3 regions of the Paenibacillus sp. LX16 genome follow, and region 3 is predicted to be linked to each of the others. Evidence: predicted binding sites of a transcription regulator. Region 3 holds the regulator's gene; each other region holds the start of a gene.

Evidence for each region. Region 3 encodes Rex, which represses fermentation and respiration genes when NADH is low (regulators of the CRP and FNR family bind a similar motif). Its sites were predicted from a motif close to TTGTGAAATATTTCACAA; they were not measured.
Region 1: T3H97_RS24110 (formate/nitrite transporter family protein) is a predicted target of Rex. The motif match lies at 2,587-2,604, and genes of this name have one in related genera.
Region 2: pflB (formate C-acetyltransferase) is a predicted target of Rex. The motif match lies at 4,392-4,409, and genes of this name have one in related genera.

The regions. Positions count from the first base shown of each region.
Region 1 is NZ_CP141152.1:5,384,033-5,390,419, reverse strand. It holds gene T3H97_RS24120 (glutathione peroxidase) at 71-547, shown strand; gene T3H97_RS24115 (FAD-dependent oxidoreductase) at 936-2,297, shown strand; gene T3H97_RS24110 (formate/nitrite transporter family protein) at 2,679-3,524, shown strand; gene T3H97_RS24105 (molybdopterin-containing oxidoreductase family protein) at 3,884-6,016, shown strand; gene T3H97_RS24100 (MFS transporter) at 6,063-6,387, shown strand, end outside.
Region 2 is NZ_CP141152.1:3,523,292-3,529,678, reverse strand. It holds gene T3H97_RS15575 (DODA-type extradiol aromatic ring-opening family dioxygenase) at 1-387, shown strand, start outside; gene T3H97_RS15570 (Crp/Fnr family transcriptional regulator) at 527-1,243, opposite strand; gene adhE (bifunctional acetaldehyde-CoA/alcohol dehydrogenase) at 1,502-4,114, shown strand; gene pflB (formate C-acetyltransferase) at 4,443-6,387, shown strand, end outside.
Region 3 is NZ_CP141152.1:3,363,356-3,369,742, forward strand. It holds gene T3H97_RS14710 (AAA family ATPase) at 1-200, opposite strand, end outside; gene T3H97_RS14715 (hypothetical protein) at 193-726, opposite strand; gene T3H97_RS14720 (cell wall elongation regulator TseB-like domain-containing protein) at 1,138-1,662, opposite strand; gene T3H97_RS14725 (amidohydrolase) at 1,700-3,001, opposite strand; gene T3H97_RS14730 (redox-sensing transcriptional repressor Rex) at 2,988-3,641, opposite strand; gene dinG (ATP-dependent DNA helicase DinG) at 3,686-6,387, opposite strand, start outside.

The DNA of each region.
Region 1 (6,387 bases), 2.0 Mb from region 3:
GCATGTCCGTCACGTTTTGGTTAAAATAGGTTATGTAACCTAAACCAAGCGACACGAAGGAGGATGCTGTATGTCTGTCTATTCACATAATGCCGTAACACCAGCGAATCAGGAGGTTTCTCTGGATACTTACACCGGTAAGGTGCTGGTTATTGCGAATACCGCCAGTAAATGTGGACTTACCCCGCAATATGGGGATTTGCAAAAGCTTTATGACGAATATAAGGATCGGGGATTAGTTGTATTAGGCTTTCCTTGCAACCAATTTGGCGGTCAGGAGCCGGGCAGCAGCGAGGAAGCGGCTGAATTTTGCCAACTGAATTACGGGGTTAGTTTCCCGGTATTCGCCAAAGTAGACGTCAACGGACCGGATACAGCGCCTCTGTTTGAATATTTGAAAAAGCAGCAGCCTGGAGAACAGGAAGATGGGACAATTCAGTGGAATTTCACGAAATTCATTGTGAATCGTGAAGGTGTACCTGTCGGTCGTTTTGAACCGAAGGAGTCACCAGAAGTGATGAAAGCAGCCATTGAGCAATTGCTATAGTAGCTTTGCCTTAACTCCAAAGCATATGTTTAAAGAGGTCTGATTTCCTGCGTCTCCGGGAAACGGACCTTTTTTTGTTCTCTACATGTGCATTTGTCTAAGGGTGCTCGCATCATGTGAAAGTCGATTCCAAGGGCATAATCAGGGGGCTTACAGGGAAAACTGAATGAAGCAAAAAATATTTCAGCAAACAGTTGATGTTGTATATCCTTTCTTTTTTAAATGTGGACAAATTGTGAATATCACAAAAAGCTATTGTAATGTGAAAAATATCACACTATAATAAGCGCATGAAGTGAAATAAATCACAAACGCAAACGAGCTGTTTACGTGAAACTATTCACAATTATTATACATTTTATGCCCACACACCAAGGAGGAATTTAACATGAAAGTAGCAGTTATCGGATGTACACACGCAGGCACGGCAGCTATCGTCAACACAGCTAAATGTTATCCAGATGCAGAAATTACCGTTTACGAGCGTAATGATAATATTTCATTTTTATCTTGTGGTATTGCGCTGTATGTAGGTGGTGTCGTCAAAGATCCACACGGCCTGTTTTATTCGTCTCCAGATCAACTGTCTGACTTGGGTGTAGTGACCAAGATGCTTCATGAGGTAACGAGTGTGGATACGGCAGGCAAGACGCTGCATGCACGTAATCTCCAAACAGGTGAAGAATTTACAGACACATTTGATAAATTAATTGTGACCACAGGATCATGGCCCATTATTCCAAAGCTGGAGGGCATTGAACTTGATCATATTTTGCTCTGTAAAAACTATAATCATTCCAATGATATCATTGAGAAAGCCCAGCACGTACAGAACATTACAGTCGTCGGGGCTGGATACATTGGTGTTGAACTGGTGGAAGCTTTCCAAATGAACGGTAAAAACGTAACGCTGATCGACAGTGCTGATCGTATATTGAATAAGTATTTGGACCATGAGTATACAGACCGGATTGAAAGTTCCCTGAAGGAACATGGCATTAAGCTGGTACTTGGCGAGACGGTGAGTCGTTTTGAGGGTACGAACGGTAAGGTGAGTAAAGTCGTGACCTCTAAAGGAGAATATGAGACAGAGCTTGTTATTCTCTGCATTGGTTTCCGACCTCAAACGGATCTGCTCAAAGGTCAGGTAGATATGTTGCCTAACGGTGCGATCATTGTGGATAACTATATGCAAAGTAGCTGCCCGGACGTGTTTGCAGCAGGTGATAGTTGTGCAATCCGCTATAATCCGACAGGTAAAACGGCTTATATCCCTTTGGCAACCAACGCAGTTCGTATGGGTACGCTGGTAGCACGTAATCTGGTACAACCAACGATTGCCTACATGGGAACCCAAGGAACTTCGGGTATCAAAATTTACGAAGACAATATCGCAGGAACAGGCTTGACGGAAGCGGCGGCAACGGACGAAGGCATGACTGTAGAAGCTGTAACCATTGAGGACAGCTACCGGCCTGAATTTATGCCAACCTCCGAAAAGGTATTACTGAAAGTGGTATATGAGCAGGAGACACGAAGAATTTTGGGGGCTCAAATTATGTCGAAGGTGGATTTGACGCAATCCATTAACACGCTATCCGTAGCCATTCAAAATCATATGACCATTGACCAGTTGGCCTTTGTCGATTTCTTCTTCCAGCCGCATTATAACAAGCCTTGGAATTTCCTGAACGCAGCAGGTTTACAAGCATTGCCTACAATATCCGAACGGAACCCAGTTACTGTATAATTCGGTTTGTCTGTGACATTGTTCATAAGTTTGTCAATAATCTGAGGCGTACGGACGAATCCTTATAGTACAATATAGAGTAGCATAAGGATCAGGGGGGAAGTAGCTTATGGGTTTGTTTTATATCCTTTTTCTTGTAGTCGTGGCGCTGGTAGGCCTCGGTGGAGTTATTTGGTTCTTGAGAGCAGTTGAAAAGGAAGAATACAATTAAATGTAAAGCGCGTAGTAGCGCAGTAGAAATACAGAAAGACAGTCCTTTTTCCAAGGGCTGTTTTTTTTATAGTTAAGAAAGTGATTTTTTTCACAAACATAATCACTGATTTTAAATAAAATATGAAAGAAGAATATTTTAGTGAAAAGATATTAAAGGAGCGGGGACATATGGCGAGCTATAAACCGAGGCAAATTGCCGAAAAGACGGTGGAAACAGGAGTGGCCAAGGCGAACAACCCGTGGACTGTGGCGGTGGTACTGGGATTTTTGGCAGGTGCATTTATTGCACTCGGGTTTTTGCTGGATATACGTGTTATTGCAAGTGCGCCTAAAGAATGGGGAAGCATTGCCACCTTTATTGGAGCAGCGGTGTTCCCTGTAGGTCTGGTATTAGTTTTGATCGCCGGCGGAGAATTGCTGACCGGCAATATGATGGCGGTCCCTTTGGCGAGATGGGCAGGACGGATTAAGACAGGAGCCATGCTTCGTAATTTGGCGATTATTACGCTCAGTAATTTTGCAGGTGCGTTATTCGTTGCATTTTTCTTTGGGCATGTGCTGGGTTTGACAGAAACGGGCCCTTACCTGGACAAAGTGGTGGATATGGCAGGACATAAGCTACATGAAAGCTTTTTGCAGTCTTTTATATCGGGTATAGGATGTAACTGGCTCGTAGCACTGGCTGTATGGCTGGCATATAGCACAGACTCTATCGGTGGCAAAATCATGGGGATTTGGTTCCCGACAATGGCCTTTGTCGCTATTGGATTTCAGCACGTTGTTGCCAATATGTTTCTCATTCCGGCAGCTATTTTTGCAGGCCACTTTTCGTGGGCAGATTATGTTATGAACTTCATTCCGGTCTGGCTGGGGAATTTGGTAGGAGGTAGCCTGTTTGTGGCTGGAGCCTACTGGTTGGCCTATTTGAAAAAGCCTCAAACCAACGCACTTCCAGTGAATGAATCTCCAACTACTTCTTCGGTTGTATCAAAACCGTTAAGTGATCATGCTTAATGACGTTACTTTGAGCAGAAATGAACAAAGCAAATCCGCCATGACAGGCCCGGGGGAACGAAACCTGTCATGGCGGATTTTTTTGGGAGTGGTCCATGATTTGGCATGGAGGATGAGTGTGCTCTCGTCCCATAATGCCTTGATCTCTTTTACCCTCGGTAAGATATGATGAAACAGGATGTCGAAAAAAATTATGATTCTAAAAAAAATCCGTTTTGCTCTATGCAGCAGACGGATTTTTTTAATATTTTGGAGAGCGGCTGTGTGGGAAAATCCTTCTCTTGCCATAGGCCAAAGCTGTGGATATGATAAGATCAGTGTAATTTTTGGAAACGGTAACGGAAAGGAGCATCAACACTATGGATCATCGTAATAGCGCGCCTCCTGAGGCCACGCTTCAACAAGACTTACAAATGGGGCAGCGGATGACGGAGCAGCAGGACGGTATTTTTCCAGCTGTATGCCCGTTAGATTGCCCGGATACGTGTGGGCTCCTGCTTCACAAGGAAAATGGAAAGATAGTCAAGGTGACTGGGAACCCGGACCATCCTATTACCAAAGGGGCTATTTGTAACAAAGTTCGCAATATGACGGAGCGGGTATATGATCCTGATCGGGTGCTCTATCCGTTGAAACGTATAGGCCCCAAAGGAGAAGGAAAATTTGAACGTATTAGCTGGGAGGAGGCAGTCGATACCATTACAGGTCGGTTCAAGGAGCTGATACGTATGGACGGACCGGAATCTATTCTCCCCTACAGCTTTTATGGCAATATGGGCGTATTGAGTGTGGATGGAATGGACCGCCGATTTTTTAATGCGCTGGGTTCAAGCCAACTGGATCAGACGATATGTAGCGTGGCAGGGAATGAAGGCTGGGCGTCCGTTATGGGTTTTAAGGGCGGCACCAGCCCGGAGGACACGGAGGATGCAGACCTCATTATTGTGTGGGGTGGAAATGTCATTAGCACCAACATGCATCAGGTCGTTTTGGCTGAGAAAGCACGTAAAAAAGGTGCTAAGGTGGTCGTTATTGACGTTCATCGCAACCGGACGGCGCAATGGGCGGATTGGTTCATTCCGTTATATCCGGGGACGGATACGGCGCTCGCGCTGGGTGTTATGAATGTGCTGTTCGCTCAGGGACTGACGGACGACGAATTTTTACATCGCTACACGGTAGGCCATGAGGAACTGCGCGAGCATGTTAAGACATATACACCAGAGCGAGTTTCACGGATTACCGGCGTACCGGAAGCGGATATCATCCGTTTGGCGGAAATGTACGGAACTGCGCGAGCAGCGTATATCAATATCGGCAATGGGCTTCAGCATCATGATAATGGCGGTATGAACGTACGTGCGGTTACATGCTTGCCTGCGCTCACTGGACAATGGCTGAAGCACGGCGGGGGAGCGTCACGCTCCAATGGCGCTTACGCCAAAATTAACGGTGCCCATCTGGCGCGTCCTGATCTGCGACAGAACCCGGATGCCCGGGTGATCAACATGAACCGGATCGGAGAAGCGCTGCTACAGAAGGAACAGCCGATTAAGGCTTTATTCGTATACTGCAGTAACCCGGTAGTTGTAGCTCCCGATTCGGAACGGGTGACTAAAGGATTTGAACGAGAGGATTTGTTCACAGTCGTTCATGACCTGTTTCTTACGGATACGGCCCGTTATGCCGATATTGTGCTGCCTGCAGCGTCTTCCTTTGAAGGTACAGACCTATATAAATCCTACTGGCATCACTATGTCCAGATGCAGGAACCCGTCATTGCTCCACTCGGGGAAAGCAAAAGCAATTATGAGCTGTTTAGCCTGCTCGGACGGGCTATGGGCTTTGACGAAGCTGCCTTTACGGAAAGTGAAGAGGACATGATTGTGGGCGCGCTTGATAATTCAACGAACCCTTATCTCAACGGTGTAACTTTGGAAGCCTTAAAGAAGTCACCTTTTGTAAAGCTCGATATGACGCCAAAGGCTACTTATTTGGATCGTTTAACCACGCCTTCAGGCAAGATTGAGTTGTATTCGGAAAAAATGAAACAAGCAGGTCTGCCCGCGATGCCTTCTTATGTGCCGCTGATTGAAGGGTACGACGGAGAGCATCGACCGCAAGCGGACGAGCGGTATCCATTAATGTTTATTTCACCGCCAAACCATAATTTTCTGAATTCTACTTTCGCTAACTTGCCCAAGCATCAGCGACTGGAGCGGGAGCCCTTGCTACAAATTCACCCGGAGGATGCTCAGACAAGGGACATCGCGGATGGGGACCCGGTTACCGTATGGAATGATCGGGGGATGTATGAGCTGAAAGCCAAAGTCACCGATCTGATGCTGCCCGGTACAGTGATTAGCCAGGGATTATGGTGGGAAGGCAAAGGACGCAGACAGCGTGTCAATGTGTTAACCTCTGATCGGCTGTCGGATATGGGACAGGGGGCTACTTTCTTCTCAACGGTGGTGAATGTGAAGCGCCAATGAGATTATGCCTTCTATGGCGTCAGATGCAAAAGGAGAAACAAAAGATATGAAATGGTTGGAGTCTTATCCGAAAGAAGTGAAAGTGTTTCTCGTTGCTAGCCTGATTAATTCCGCTGGAAGTTCCCTGATGTGGCCGTTAGTTAGCATGTATGTGTTTGACGAGCTAAACCGTAGTATGGGAGATGCAGGGATTGCGATTTTAGTGCAGTCTCTGGGCGGAATTTTTGGTCAAGTGCTGGGAGGCGCCCTCTATCACCGTATTGGAGCCAAGAAACTGATTGTTGGCTCACTCGCGATGAACGCGCTGGGACTTCTCACGCTTCCATTTACCAGTGGCCATTGGGTAGCGTTTGTCATCATGATGGGCTTTA
Region 2 (6,387 bases), 160 kb from region 3:
CAGATCTCTGTAAATCCATATCTCTTGCCCAAAGCACAATATGTCATTGGTGAAGTGCTACGTGGACTGGGAGAACAGGATATTCTGGTCATTGGCAGTGGCGTGACTGTTCATAATCTGCGTATCGTCAAATGGGGGGAAACGAAAACAGAACCTTGGGCTATAGATTTTGATGATTGGATTATTGAAAAAGTACAAAGTAGAGATATAGAGGCTTTGGATCACTATGAAAGCAAAGCACCGTATGCTCGTCAAGCCGTACCAAGAGCAGAGCACTTTGTACCGTTGTTTATTGCAATGGGGAGTGGCAATCCTGCAAACAAAGCCAAGGTCATCCATAGAAGCTATGAGATGGGGAATTTAAGTTATCTATGCTTACAGTTTTAAAAAGTGTGTTGACAGAAGAAGAACTATTGTTAAAATGCTTCGCTACTGCTCCTATATAAGTAGGGGAGTGGAAATAAATTAGGGAGTGTTATAAGCTATAATGGCTTATAACACTCCTTTTTACATAAAAAACGATTTATTATATCCGGCAAATCTCACGAGGGCACAATTCACAATGACATACGCCTTGCAGCATTTCCAAATCCTTGACAACAATCATGCCATTATCGTATTCTACTGCATTTTTCTTACGTAGATCACTAAGCATCCGGTTTACGCTTTCCCGGGTCGCACCGATCATATTTGATAAGTCAGTATGAGTAATTTTTTTATGAATCAGGATATGTTCGCCGTGAGGCTCACCATAGGTATTGCATAGACGGATGAGTGTTGAACATAAAGCGCCTGGTTTGCCATACATCATCAAATCGCGGAACTTAGTTTGTGTAATGCGGTGATGCGAACCCATCCATTTCATAAAGTCAATCGCAAAATCACAATGCTGGCAAATAAGCAACTCCAGATCTGTATGATCGATTACGCCAATATCACTGTCTTCCAGAACCTCAGCAGAAAAGGAATGCTTAGTACCGAAAAATGGATCGGCTTGACCAACAAGATCGCCGCTTTGATACATATATAGAATAAGTTCCTTGCCCTCATCCGTTGTTTTGGTTACTTTCACGCGTCCGCGCTTAATATAAAACAGCTTATCCGCTGTATCTCCTTCCCAGAACAGATGCGAGCTTTCTGGCATAACTCGATCTTTCATCATCACTTGCAATCGGTTGAAGCTGGCCTCCGAGAAGCAACAGGTGTTGCCGCGGGCTTCCATTACATTTGTAGGGTTTCTCATCGTCCATTTCCCCTTTGTATCCTATGTTTTTTATCTGCAACTTGATCAATTCAAATTCATTATATACCTGTGCAATGAGTTTTTGGGGCAAGAAGAGGGGGTAAAAGTGGCAGAATTCCAAACTTTGTGATTTAATTCACTTCATAAAATAAAATTTTAAATAGATTGTGAAAAAAATCACAATATATCTTGAAAAGCTGTGTTACGATCAGTGCGTGAACAAGAGATAGTACACGAGATAACAGGAGGATGAGGGAAATGGCTGTTAAAAACGAGGTTATCCAAAAAGAGCAAAGCGCAGAGCAGTATATTCAAACGCTGATTGACCGGGGGAACCGGGCACAGCAAGCTTTCATGAGTATGAATCAGGAACAGATTGACGAAATCGTACAAGCTATGGCACTCGCAGGGATGGATAAACACATGTACCTGGCGAAGTTGGCTGTTGAAGAAACAGGACGCGGTGTGTACGAGGACAAAATCACCAAAAACATGTTTGCAACAGAATATATCTATCATAGTATCAAAAATGAAAAAACCGTCGGTGTCATTGAGGACAATGATTTTGACAGTTTTCAAAAGATAGCAGAGCCAGTCGGCATTATCATGGGGATCACTCCAGTGACAAACCCGACTTCGACTACGATGTTCAAAGCGTTGATTGCCATTAAAACACGTAACCCAATCATTTTCGGTTTCCATCCATCTGCTCAATCGTGTAGTGCGGAAGCAGCCCGCATCTTGCTCGAAGCAGCTGTTAAACATGGCGCTCCAGCTGATTGTATTCAATGGATTGAAGCACCTTCGATGGATAAGACCAATGTACTGATGAACCACCCTGATGTGGCGCTGATTCTGGCAACTGGTGGATCAGGCATGGTTAAGGCGGCATATAGCTGCGGTAAACCTGCTCTGGGTGTAGGCCCAGGTAACGTGCCTTGCTTTATTGAAAAAACAGCAGACATCAAACAGGCTGTGAACGATCTCATCCTCTCTAAATCTTTCGACAACGGTATGATTTGTGCTTCCGAGCAAGCGGTTATTATCGAAGAACCAATCTTCGAACAAGTGAAAAAATTGATGATCGCTAACGGCTGTTATTTTGTAAATAAAGAAGAAGCAGCTAAGCTCACTCAAGGAGCTATGAATGTCGAGAAATGTGCAGTGAACCCAGCTATCGTCGGGCAGTCTGCTGTGAAAATTGCTGAAATGAGTGGTATCACAGTACCAGCAGGAACTAAAATTTTGGTCGCTGAGATTGAAGGGGTAGGAACAAAATTCCCATTGTCTGCGGAAAAATTGAGTCCTGTATTGGCTTGCTATAAAGTAAAAAATGCGGAACAAGGTATTCAACGCGCTGCTGAAGTCGTGGAATTCGGGGGCATGGGCCACTCGTCCGCTATTCATTCGAACGATGAGGACGTTATCGCTCGCTTCGCAAACCGTCTGCAAACAGGACGTATCATTGTAAATGCACCTTCCACACATGGTGCGATTGGCGACATTTACAACACCAACCTTCCTTCGTTGACACTCGGTTGCGGTTCGTACGGTCGTAACTCGACTTCGTCGAACGTATCGGCAGTCAATTTGATTAATGTGAAAAGGGTGGCGAAACGGACGGTGAATATGCAATGGTTCAAAGTACCTTCCAAAATCTATTTTGAGAAAAACTCGACACAGTATCTTGCTAAAATGCCTGATATCACACGTGTAGCCATTATCACAGACCCTATGATGGTACAACTTGGATATGTAGATCGTGTTATTCATTATCTGCATCAACGCCAAACACCAGTAGCTATCGAAGTGTTCTCTGAAGTAGAGCCAGATCCATCGACAGTTACGGTAGAACGTGGTACTGAAATGATGAGACGTTTCCAACCGGATTGCATCATCGCATTGGGCGGCGGTTCGCCAATGGATGCGGCTAAAGGCATGTGGATGTTCTATGAATATCCAGATACTGATTTCAATAACTTAAAACAAAAATTCATGGATATCCGTAAACGGATTTACAAGTACCCACGTTTGGGCCAAAAAGCACAATTTGTAGCTATCCCTACAACCTCGGGTACAGGTTCCGAAGTTACATCGTTCGCAGTAATTACGGACAAAAACCTGGGCAACACGAAGTACCCGCTGGCTGACTATGAGTTGACTCCTGATGTGGCAATTATTGACCCAGTGTTTGTATATTCGCTGCCTAAAACAGCTGTAGCGGACACAGGTATGGACGTTCTGACACATGCTATCGAGGCTTACGTGTCCGTAATGGCTAATGACTACACAGACGGTCTGGCGATTAAAGCCATTCAATTGGTATTCCAATACCTGGAACAATCGGCTCTGACCGGTGATAAGCTGGCTCGTGAAAAAATGCATAATGCTTCCACACTTGCTGGTATGGCGTTTGCTAATGCATTCTTGGGCATTAACCACAGTCTTGCACATAAATGGGGTGGACAATACCATACAGCGCATGGCCGCACGAATGCCATTTTGATGCCGCACGTCATTCGCTATAATGCGAAAAAACCGACAAAATTTGCTTCGTTCCCTAAATATTCGCACTTTGTTGCGGATGAGCGTTATGCAGAAATCGCGCGCATACTGGGACTGCCTGCACGCACCACCGAAGAAGGGGTTAACAGCTTGATCGAAGCGATCCGTAAGATGAACAAAACACTTGGTATCGAGGAATCGTTCCAACAAATCGGTTTCGATGCGAAGGATTTCGAATCACGTGTAGACTATCTGGCTGACCGCGCATTTGAAGATCAATGTACAACTGCAAATCCGAAGTTGCCACTGGTTACTGAGTTGGCTGACGTATATCGCAATGCCTTCTACGGACGTTTTGACCAATAATATAATAGGTACGAAGAGGCTTGTGAAAAAGCATTTTCTCGTTCAATACCGATGCAGGCTCTCTATATAGAGGGCCTGTTGGTTTGGGAAGGGAGGTGAACGGCAAGGCTAAGGATATAGGCGTGAAGCTAGGGAAAATAAAGTGATAAAAATCACTCATATTGTGATTTTTATCACATACTACACTCTATCATTATTCTACAATAAGGGTGTAAGAAAGGTCCCGACACTGAGCGTAAGGCATCGGTGAACAGGCCGGGCTCAAGAAATAGCTTTATCGTGAAAAAAATCACAAGTCCGGAAGACCAAACAATTTGGAGGGATTTACATGTCGGTGATTGAGAGAGAATTACAAGAGCAACAATCTGGCTGGAGAGGTTTTAAAAAAGGTAAATGGACTAAAGAAGTCAACGTCAACGATTTTATTGAAACCAATATCTTACCTTATGTTGGCAATGAAGAATTTTTAGTTGGTCCTACCGCTAACACAACTGCACTGTGGGATATTGTATCCGATCTTACTAAAAAAGAGTTGGCAAACGGCGGCGTGCTTGATGTAGACGTGAATACGCCATCCACCATTATTTCACATAAGCCTGGCTATCTGGACCGGGATAAAGAACAAATCGTCGGTGTACAAACAGATGCTCCATTCAAACGTTCTTTGCAACCGTTTGGTGGAATTCGGATGATGATCGACGCTTGCAAAGCCTATGGTTTTGAAGTACCAGAAAGTATCATTGATATCTTCACTCATATTCGTAAAACGCACAACCAAGGTGTATTTGACGCTTATACAGATGAAATGAGAGCAGCTCGTAAAGCTGGTATCATTACTGGTTTGCCAGATGCATACGGTCGTGGTCGTATTATCGGTGACTATCGTCGTGTAGCTTTGTATGGTGCAGACTTCTTGATTCAAGATAAAAAACTGCAACTGAAAAGCCTTGAAGTTGATTCCATGGAAGAAGATGTAATTCGTCTGCGTGAGGAAATTTCCGAGCAAATTCGTGCTTTGAATGAACTGAAACAAATGGCTGCTGAGCACGGTTTTGATATCTCCAAACCTGCTAACAATGCGAAAGAAGCTTTCCAATGGGTATATTTTGGATATCTTGCAGCAATCAAAGAACAAAATGGTGCAGCAATGTCCTTAGGACGTGTATCTTCCTTCCTTGATATTTACTCTCAACGTGATATGGAAGAGGGTACAATGACAGAAGAGCAAGCACAAGAACTGGTCGATCATTTTGTTATGAAATTGCGTATTGTTAAGTTCTTGCGCACACCTGACTATAATGAACTGTTCAGTGGAGATCCAACTTGGGTTACTGAGTCCATTGGTGGTATGTCCGTAACTGGAGAAACTCGGGTAACTAAAAACAGCTTCCGTTTCCTGCACACTCTCTACAACTTGGGACCTGCACCGGAGCCAAACCTGACTGTACTGTGGTCGGAAAAACTGCCTGAAGGCTTCAAAAAATATTGTGCTAAAGTTTCTATTGAGACTAGCTCCATTCAGTATGAGAATGACGATCTGATGCGTCCGATTTATGGAGACGATTATGGTATTGCTTGTTGTGTATCGGCAATGAAAATCGGTAAACAAATGCAATTCTTTGGTGCTCGCGCCAACTTGGCAAAAGCTCTGCTGTATGCAATTAACGGTGGTAAAGATGAAAAATCTGGCGTCCAAGTAGGGCCTGAATTCCCAGCTATTACAGGTGAGGTTCTGGATTACGAAGAAGTGTTGAGTCGCTTCAAACCTATGATGGAATGGCTGGCAAAACTGTACATGAACACTTTGAATGTTATTCACTACATGCATGATAAATATAGCTACGAACGCATTGAAATGGCGTTGCATGATCGTGATATTCTCCGTACCATGGCTTGTGGTATTGCGGGTCTGTCAGTTGCTACCGACTCCTTGAGTGCCATTAAATTTGCAAAAGTTAAACCAATCCGTAACGAAAAAGGGATTGCCGTTGACTTTGAAATCGAAGGCGAATACCCTTGCTACGGTAACAACGATGACCGTGTAGATAACATCGCTGTGGAACTGGTAGAAAGCTTCATGAGCATGATTCGCAAGCATAAAGCTTATCGTAATGCGGTTCCTACTCAATCTGTACTGACTATTACTTCCAACGTGGTGTACGGTAAGAAAACAGGTACAACACCGGATGGACGTAAAGCAGGCGAACCGTTTGCACCAGGGGCAAACCCAATGCACGGCCGTGATAAAAAAGGTGCTTTGGCATCTCTGAGTT
Region 3 (6,387 bases):
TTGTCCGGACCAATTTTTTTACGTTTGCGCTCTTGCCCAGCACCTACGGCCAAGCCGCCACGCGCATGCATGAGCATTAACAAGCCGCTGAGCATCACGCCAGCAATTAAAAGAGGGATAATATTTACCCCTATAAAAACGAGAAATATAATGGTTATCGGCACAATGCCGATTAATATTTCCTTGATCCATCTAGGCATTAGGCCATACCCCCATTTGCTGAGATTGACGTGGCAAAACGATAAACTTGGTCGCTTTACCTTCGCTGAGTCGGATATAGACATTGTTCGAATCCATGTCGGTATCAGCTTTGATACCCGTCTTTTTCTTTTTCATCTGCTCAACTGTAGATGAAATTTGAGTATACTTTTTATTTTCCATCGCTTCGGCTACAGGAAACATAGCCTCAGACCACCATTGATTTAGTGCTACATTGGAATGATCTGCGATATCCAGCTTAATGGTGCGGCTGCCAATGATGGATTGTCCCTTTTGCTTAACTACATCGACCAATCCGGCAACATCCGCCTGCGGTTTGAGATCTAGTTTCAATACGACCTGATCCTGTTTAATATCTATTTGAGCGCTTGTCACGCCTGGATATTGAGAAACTATTTTTTCCAAAGGACTTTGCATTGTAACCTGACGGTAAATGAACCATCCCCCAAATAGCAGCAAAGCTGCCAAAACTGCCGCCACAACGATAGGAACTGCACGCAATTTCAAACAACATCCTCCTCTCAAAATGTAAAACTCAGAAGAAACGGGACGAATGTCAACAAACAACCAAATTGCATGATCTTACAGTGATCAGCAATTCTTTTTTCTATCATTTTTGTCTATCACTTATAAAATATAGTATATCATAACGTATATCTAATATCGAAGGCAATGTGTGGAGGAGTTGTGATGAGGCAAAATCTTTGGTTATGGTGGAGGTGTGACGCTGCGTGTAGGATTTGATCTTACGATCGCTGCTGCCCGCCATAAAGATGAATTTCGCTGGCTTTCAGCTCATCTTTACGGCATAGCAAGACTAAAAGACGTAAATACGAATTTCATCGTATTTACGTCTTTTTCTTGAGCTTTTAATCATTTACTAGTCATTCATTCCACATCTGCCAATCCTCACACCGCTCAGTTATTGGGCAAAGTATACTTTACACCCGTCGCTCCCCCATCTGAAAAACGGTAAAAGGTATAGTAATGATGGCTTCCATCATCGTAAAACAGTTGCCACACATATTCGCCATTGAACACACTCGGCTGGAGGCTTACAATTTTTACATTTGGAAGCTGCTGCTGAATTAGCGCCGTCATTTTTTGCTCGTCGACTCCGTTTTTCAGCAGCTCGGTATGAACACCGCTATTATCCGCGGCAGGTATGTTAGGTTGTCCCTCCACTTTTTGAAAAGGAACCCAAACCATTATATTTTCATTCTGTGCATTTTTCCCTTGAACCACCCAATATACCTGATCCCACACAGTCTTCCATGTTTGAGTCGTGCTAACCAGACCACCTGATTGCTTAGCCTTAATGATAGCGGCATTTTCCTCAGCCACCTGGTCTTGAGTAACATAGGAATAATACCAGAAAATGCTGACCAGGATCAGTATCACGGCCAAAATGGCGACCGCTATCCACTTTTTCTTATTTTTCAAACCCGTGCTTCCTCTCTAAGGGGATGTGACACCTGAATTAGCGCGACAGCAGCCCTTCAAAGGCGGCTTGTGCCTCATGTTTGATACGTTCCTCGTCCATAGTCAGGCATTCGCCGTTTTTCACAACCTGACGACCGTCTACCCATACGTGAGCCACGTCTTTGGCGCTTGCAGAGTATACCGCATGGGAAATAAGATCTGTACGCGGCAAGAAATGTGCCTGATTCAGATCCAGCGCGATAAAGTCAGCCTTGTTGCCTGCTGCCAACGCTCCTACTTCTTTTAAACCAATTGACTTTGCACCGTATTCTGTTGCCAGACGCAGCGCTTCACTCGCAGGAACTGCCGTAGGGTCACCAGATACACCCTTGTGAATAAGTGCTGCCAGACGCATTTCCTCGAACATATCCAGGTTATTATTACTGGCAGGACCATCCGTTCCGAGAGAAACGGTAACCCCTGCACGCAGCAATTCAGGCACTCTTGCCACACCACTTGCCAGCTTCAAGTTGCTACCTGGGTTGTGCGAAACCGCTACACCACGTTCAGCCAGTAAAGCTATTTCTTCGTCGTTCAAATGAACGCCATGGGCAACAAGCGAAGGACGGGAGAAAAATCCAAGCTTATCCAAATGTGCAACTGGACGCAAACCGTAGTCGCGTACGTTTTGCTCCACTTCGGCGATCGTCTCAGACATGTGCGTATGCAGCGGCAAATCCAGATCATGCGCAGCTTGTACGAATTTTTCAATAAACGCAGGTGGACAGGTGTATGGCGCATGCGGTGACATCATCGTTGTAATACGCCCGTCTGCTTTACCATGCCAGTTACGCGCAAAAGTCACGGCCTCAGCCAGCTTGATTCGCTGTTCTTCCTCCGAACATAGTCCAATTGCTCCACGCATCAGACTTGCACGAATACCTGACTCTTCAGCTACACGAGCCACCTCATCCATATGATCGTACATGTCCAGGAAGGTCGTTGTACCACCTTTCAGCATTTCCAGCACAGACAAGGACGTACCCCAGTACACGTCGGTAGATGTAAACTTGGCTTCCATAGGCCACATTTTTTCCTGAAGCCATACTTGAAGTGCCAAGTCATCTCCATGCCCACGCAGCAGAGACATCGCCGCATGACCATGAGTATTAATCAGACCAGGTAAAAACAAAAGCCCCTTACCATCGATCGCTTCCGTCTCTTCCTCACCGGCAGGCAAAGTCTCGCCAATGTAAGTAATGCGGCTATCCTCCACAATCATAAAACCATGGATTACCCCAACTTCTGGTCCATTTACGGCAAAAAAGCCGTTTTTAATCATCCATTTATTCACTGTCATATTGTGTTTCTTCCTTTCCGTCCTCCAAATAATAAGCGAGGCTAAGCAAATCAGTTGTAAAGTCTGTGGCATGAATCCGAATGTTGGCCGGTGCCTTGAGAGTAGTCGGTGCAAAGTTCAGGATCGCTCCAATTCCGCTCTCAATAAGCCTGTCAGCCACGTGCTGTGCTTCAAAATCAGGTACGGTAATAATCCCGATTCGAATGTTTTTTTCTTTCACAGTCGCTTCCAGTTCATCCATCGGTTGCACGACCAATGTATTGATCTTGGTCCCTACCTTATCCGGAAACGCATCAAATACCGCTACAATCTTCATATTGTCTTTTAAATAAGCGTTATAATTCGAAAGGGCTTGCCCCAGATTACCCGCTCCGACCAATACTACATTAATTTGCTGATCGATTTTCAGGATATGGCGTATTTTCTCAATTAGATAAGAAACATCATAACCTATACCCTTCCGACCAAAATCTCCAAAATAGGCGAGATCTTTACGGATTTGGGCCGGGTTCAAATCTAGCCTCTGCCCCAACTCTTGAGAAGAGACCGTAGCCACCTCCCGTTTGTGAAGTGCATTCAGATAACGTAAATATACGGGTAACCTCCGTACGACAGCCTCTGAAATTTTATCTGATTTCATACTTGCTCCCCCTAATTGTAACGAACATACTTAGTGTCCGTCCGTTATGCCTCGGTCTCCGGGGCGGATTGGAGCCATTCGGCGATGCGGGGCACCATTTGCTCCGATGGCATATGCTCCATTTTTGGTCCCGGTAACGAGTACAAAAAGTGCTTTCCGTAATAGGATTCGATCACACGCGTATCGTAAACGATAACGACCCCGTGGTCGCTCGCTGTACGAACCAACCGACCAAATCCCTGTTTGAAGCGAATGACCGCTTGTGGTACAGACAGCTTCATAAATGGATTCTTCTTCTGCTGCTGGAGCAGCTCGCTTTTTGCCTCCAGCAACGGGTGATTCGGCGGTTGAAACGGCAAGCGAACAATGGCCAGACAAGTCAGAGCCTTCCCCGGAATATCGACGCCTTCCCAGAAGCTGCTGGTTCCGAGTAATACAGAAGCTTTGGCTTCCTGAAAACGGCGGGTTAGCTTGCTGCGACTCCCACTGTCCATACCTTGTCCCAGCACAGTAATTTCGCTGGATGCTAAGACCTCTTTGAGCGGCTCATACACTTGCCGGAGCATCCGATAGGAAGTAAACAGAACGAGCATTCTCCCCCGCGTCGCCTGAGCAGTCGCTCCTAGAGAGCTAACGAGCATATCTACAAAGTGTGCATCTCCTACACTGCCCTTCACGCTTGGGAAATCCCGTGGAATGACCAGCAACACCTGATCCCTGTAATTAAAGGGTGACGGGAGCTGCGAAGTCATCAGCCGCTCTTGATCTGCGGCCTCCTGCAAGCCGAGCTGATCGATCATGTACTGAAACGACTTATCTACCGATAAGGTAGCAGACGTCAGAATAATGCTTCTTTTTTTGTCAAAAAACATTTCTTTCAACTGGCGGCTCACATCGACGGGCACCGCATAAAATTGTAATGATTTACTGCGGAATTGCCCACTCGCTTCGAGCCAGTATACGGTTGTTTCATCATCGAGTCGCATAAAAAAGCGCAAATTTTCTCGAATCCCCGCCAGATCCTTGAGCAGACCCGTGATATCTGTAATAAGGCTATCCGCCGCATAATCGTCATGTTCTTCCTTGACGTCCAGCATCAGCTTGTCGCCCTTGCGCAAAATTTCACTCATCGTTACATATAGCTGATTTTCCAAAGCCCCCGCCTGATCCCACTTTGCAGGCTTGGCTGAAGGTTTGAGACGGGAAGAAAACTGTCCTGTTTCACCCGGTGTCGCATCGCTTCGCTCTGGCAACATGCCAAACAGCTTGTCGCTTAGCAGGTCCCAAGTTTCCTTAACCTCTAACACGAGCGGATACATCTGATCGATGGTTGAGGCCCAATCCGTCGACTTCTCGTGCCCCGATTTCGCCAACTGTTGACGAAGTGAAGGCAGTTGTCCATTCTTGCTGTCTTTGAACAGTCGCGTCAGTGTATGCACGAGTGTGAAATATTTCATATGCATACCTAGGTGCTTACCAGCTACTTCCTCCAGGTGATGGGCTTCATCAATCACCAGATGTTCATAGCTCGGCAATAACTGGTGGCTAGCTTTGACGTCAGTGAACAACTTAGAGTGATTCGTAATAACAACATCCGCTATCCCTGCTTCATGGCGTGCACGATGATAATAGCATTTGCGGAACCATGGGCAAGAACGACCAAGACAGGACTCTGAATCACTCGCCACCGTTTCCCAGAAATCTCCACCACGGTTGCTCAGATTCAGTTCTTCATCATCACCGGTTTCTGTTAGCGTCAACCAGACGATCATCTGAGCAGCTGTAATTAAATCTTCCTTCGGTGTCGCGAAGTCTCTTCTGTTTATTTTATGTTCAAACTTACGCAGACACAAATAATGTCCCCGACCCTTGAAAATAGCAGCCCGGAACGGAAACGGAATCACCTTGGTCAGCATCGGAATGTCGCGCTCGCGTAATTGCTCCTGCAGGTTGATCGTATGTGTACTTACCATAACTCGCTGTCCTTTTTTCACACTGTGATACAGCGATGGGAGCAAATAACCGAGGGACTTCCCTGTTCCTGTACCTGCTTCGATCAGCAGATGCTTGTCTTCACTCAGTGCCTGATTTACACCCTCAATCATCTGTATCTGTGCCTCGCGCTCCTCATATTGGCTCAAGGATGAACGCAAATTGTCCCGTACATCATCCATGTACTCCTCAAAGGAAACACCTGACAGTGGATTCGGGTCATCTTCTCTACGCGGAGCAGCTAGCTCCGTCCAATCTTCCACTTTTAGCGCAAGCTGACGAAAAAACTGATGTCCCTCCAAATCCTGAATAGGATCAAGCTCTTTCTCTTCACGCACCCCATCAAGAAACCATCCAAGGTCACTGTCTTCCTCTGCAAACAAATCGCTAAGCCGCTGTATCGTTATCAGAGGTAATGCTTGAAGCTCACCCAGACACTTTAAAAACACCTCAGCCGTAGCTAACGCGTCGCTGTCTGCTTGGTGAGGGCGATCATGTGCCAGCCCAAACTCAGAAGACACAAAACCCAACTGATACGAAGATAGCGATGGAAACATAATTTTCAGAAAATCCATTGTATCCAAGATTCTTCCGCTAAACGGCAAATATCCGCACCGATCCAGAGCGTTTTGCAAAAAATTAAAATCAAACGCCACATTATGACCGACCAGTACAACATCGTCCAGCATAGGCACGAGCTCCATCATCATTTCTTCAAGTGCAGGAGCATCCTTGACGTCATCGTCTGTAATTC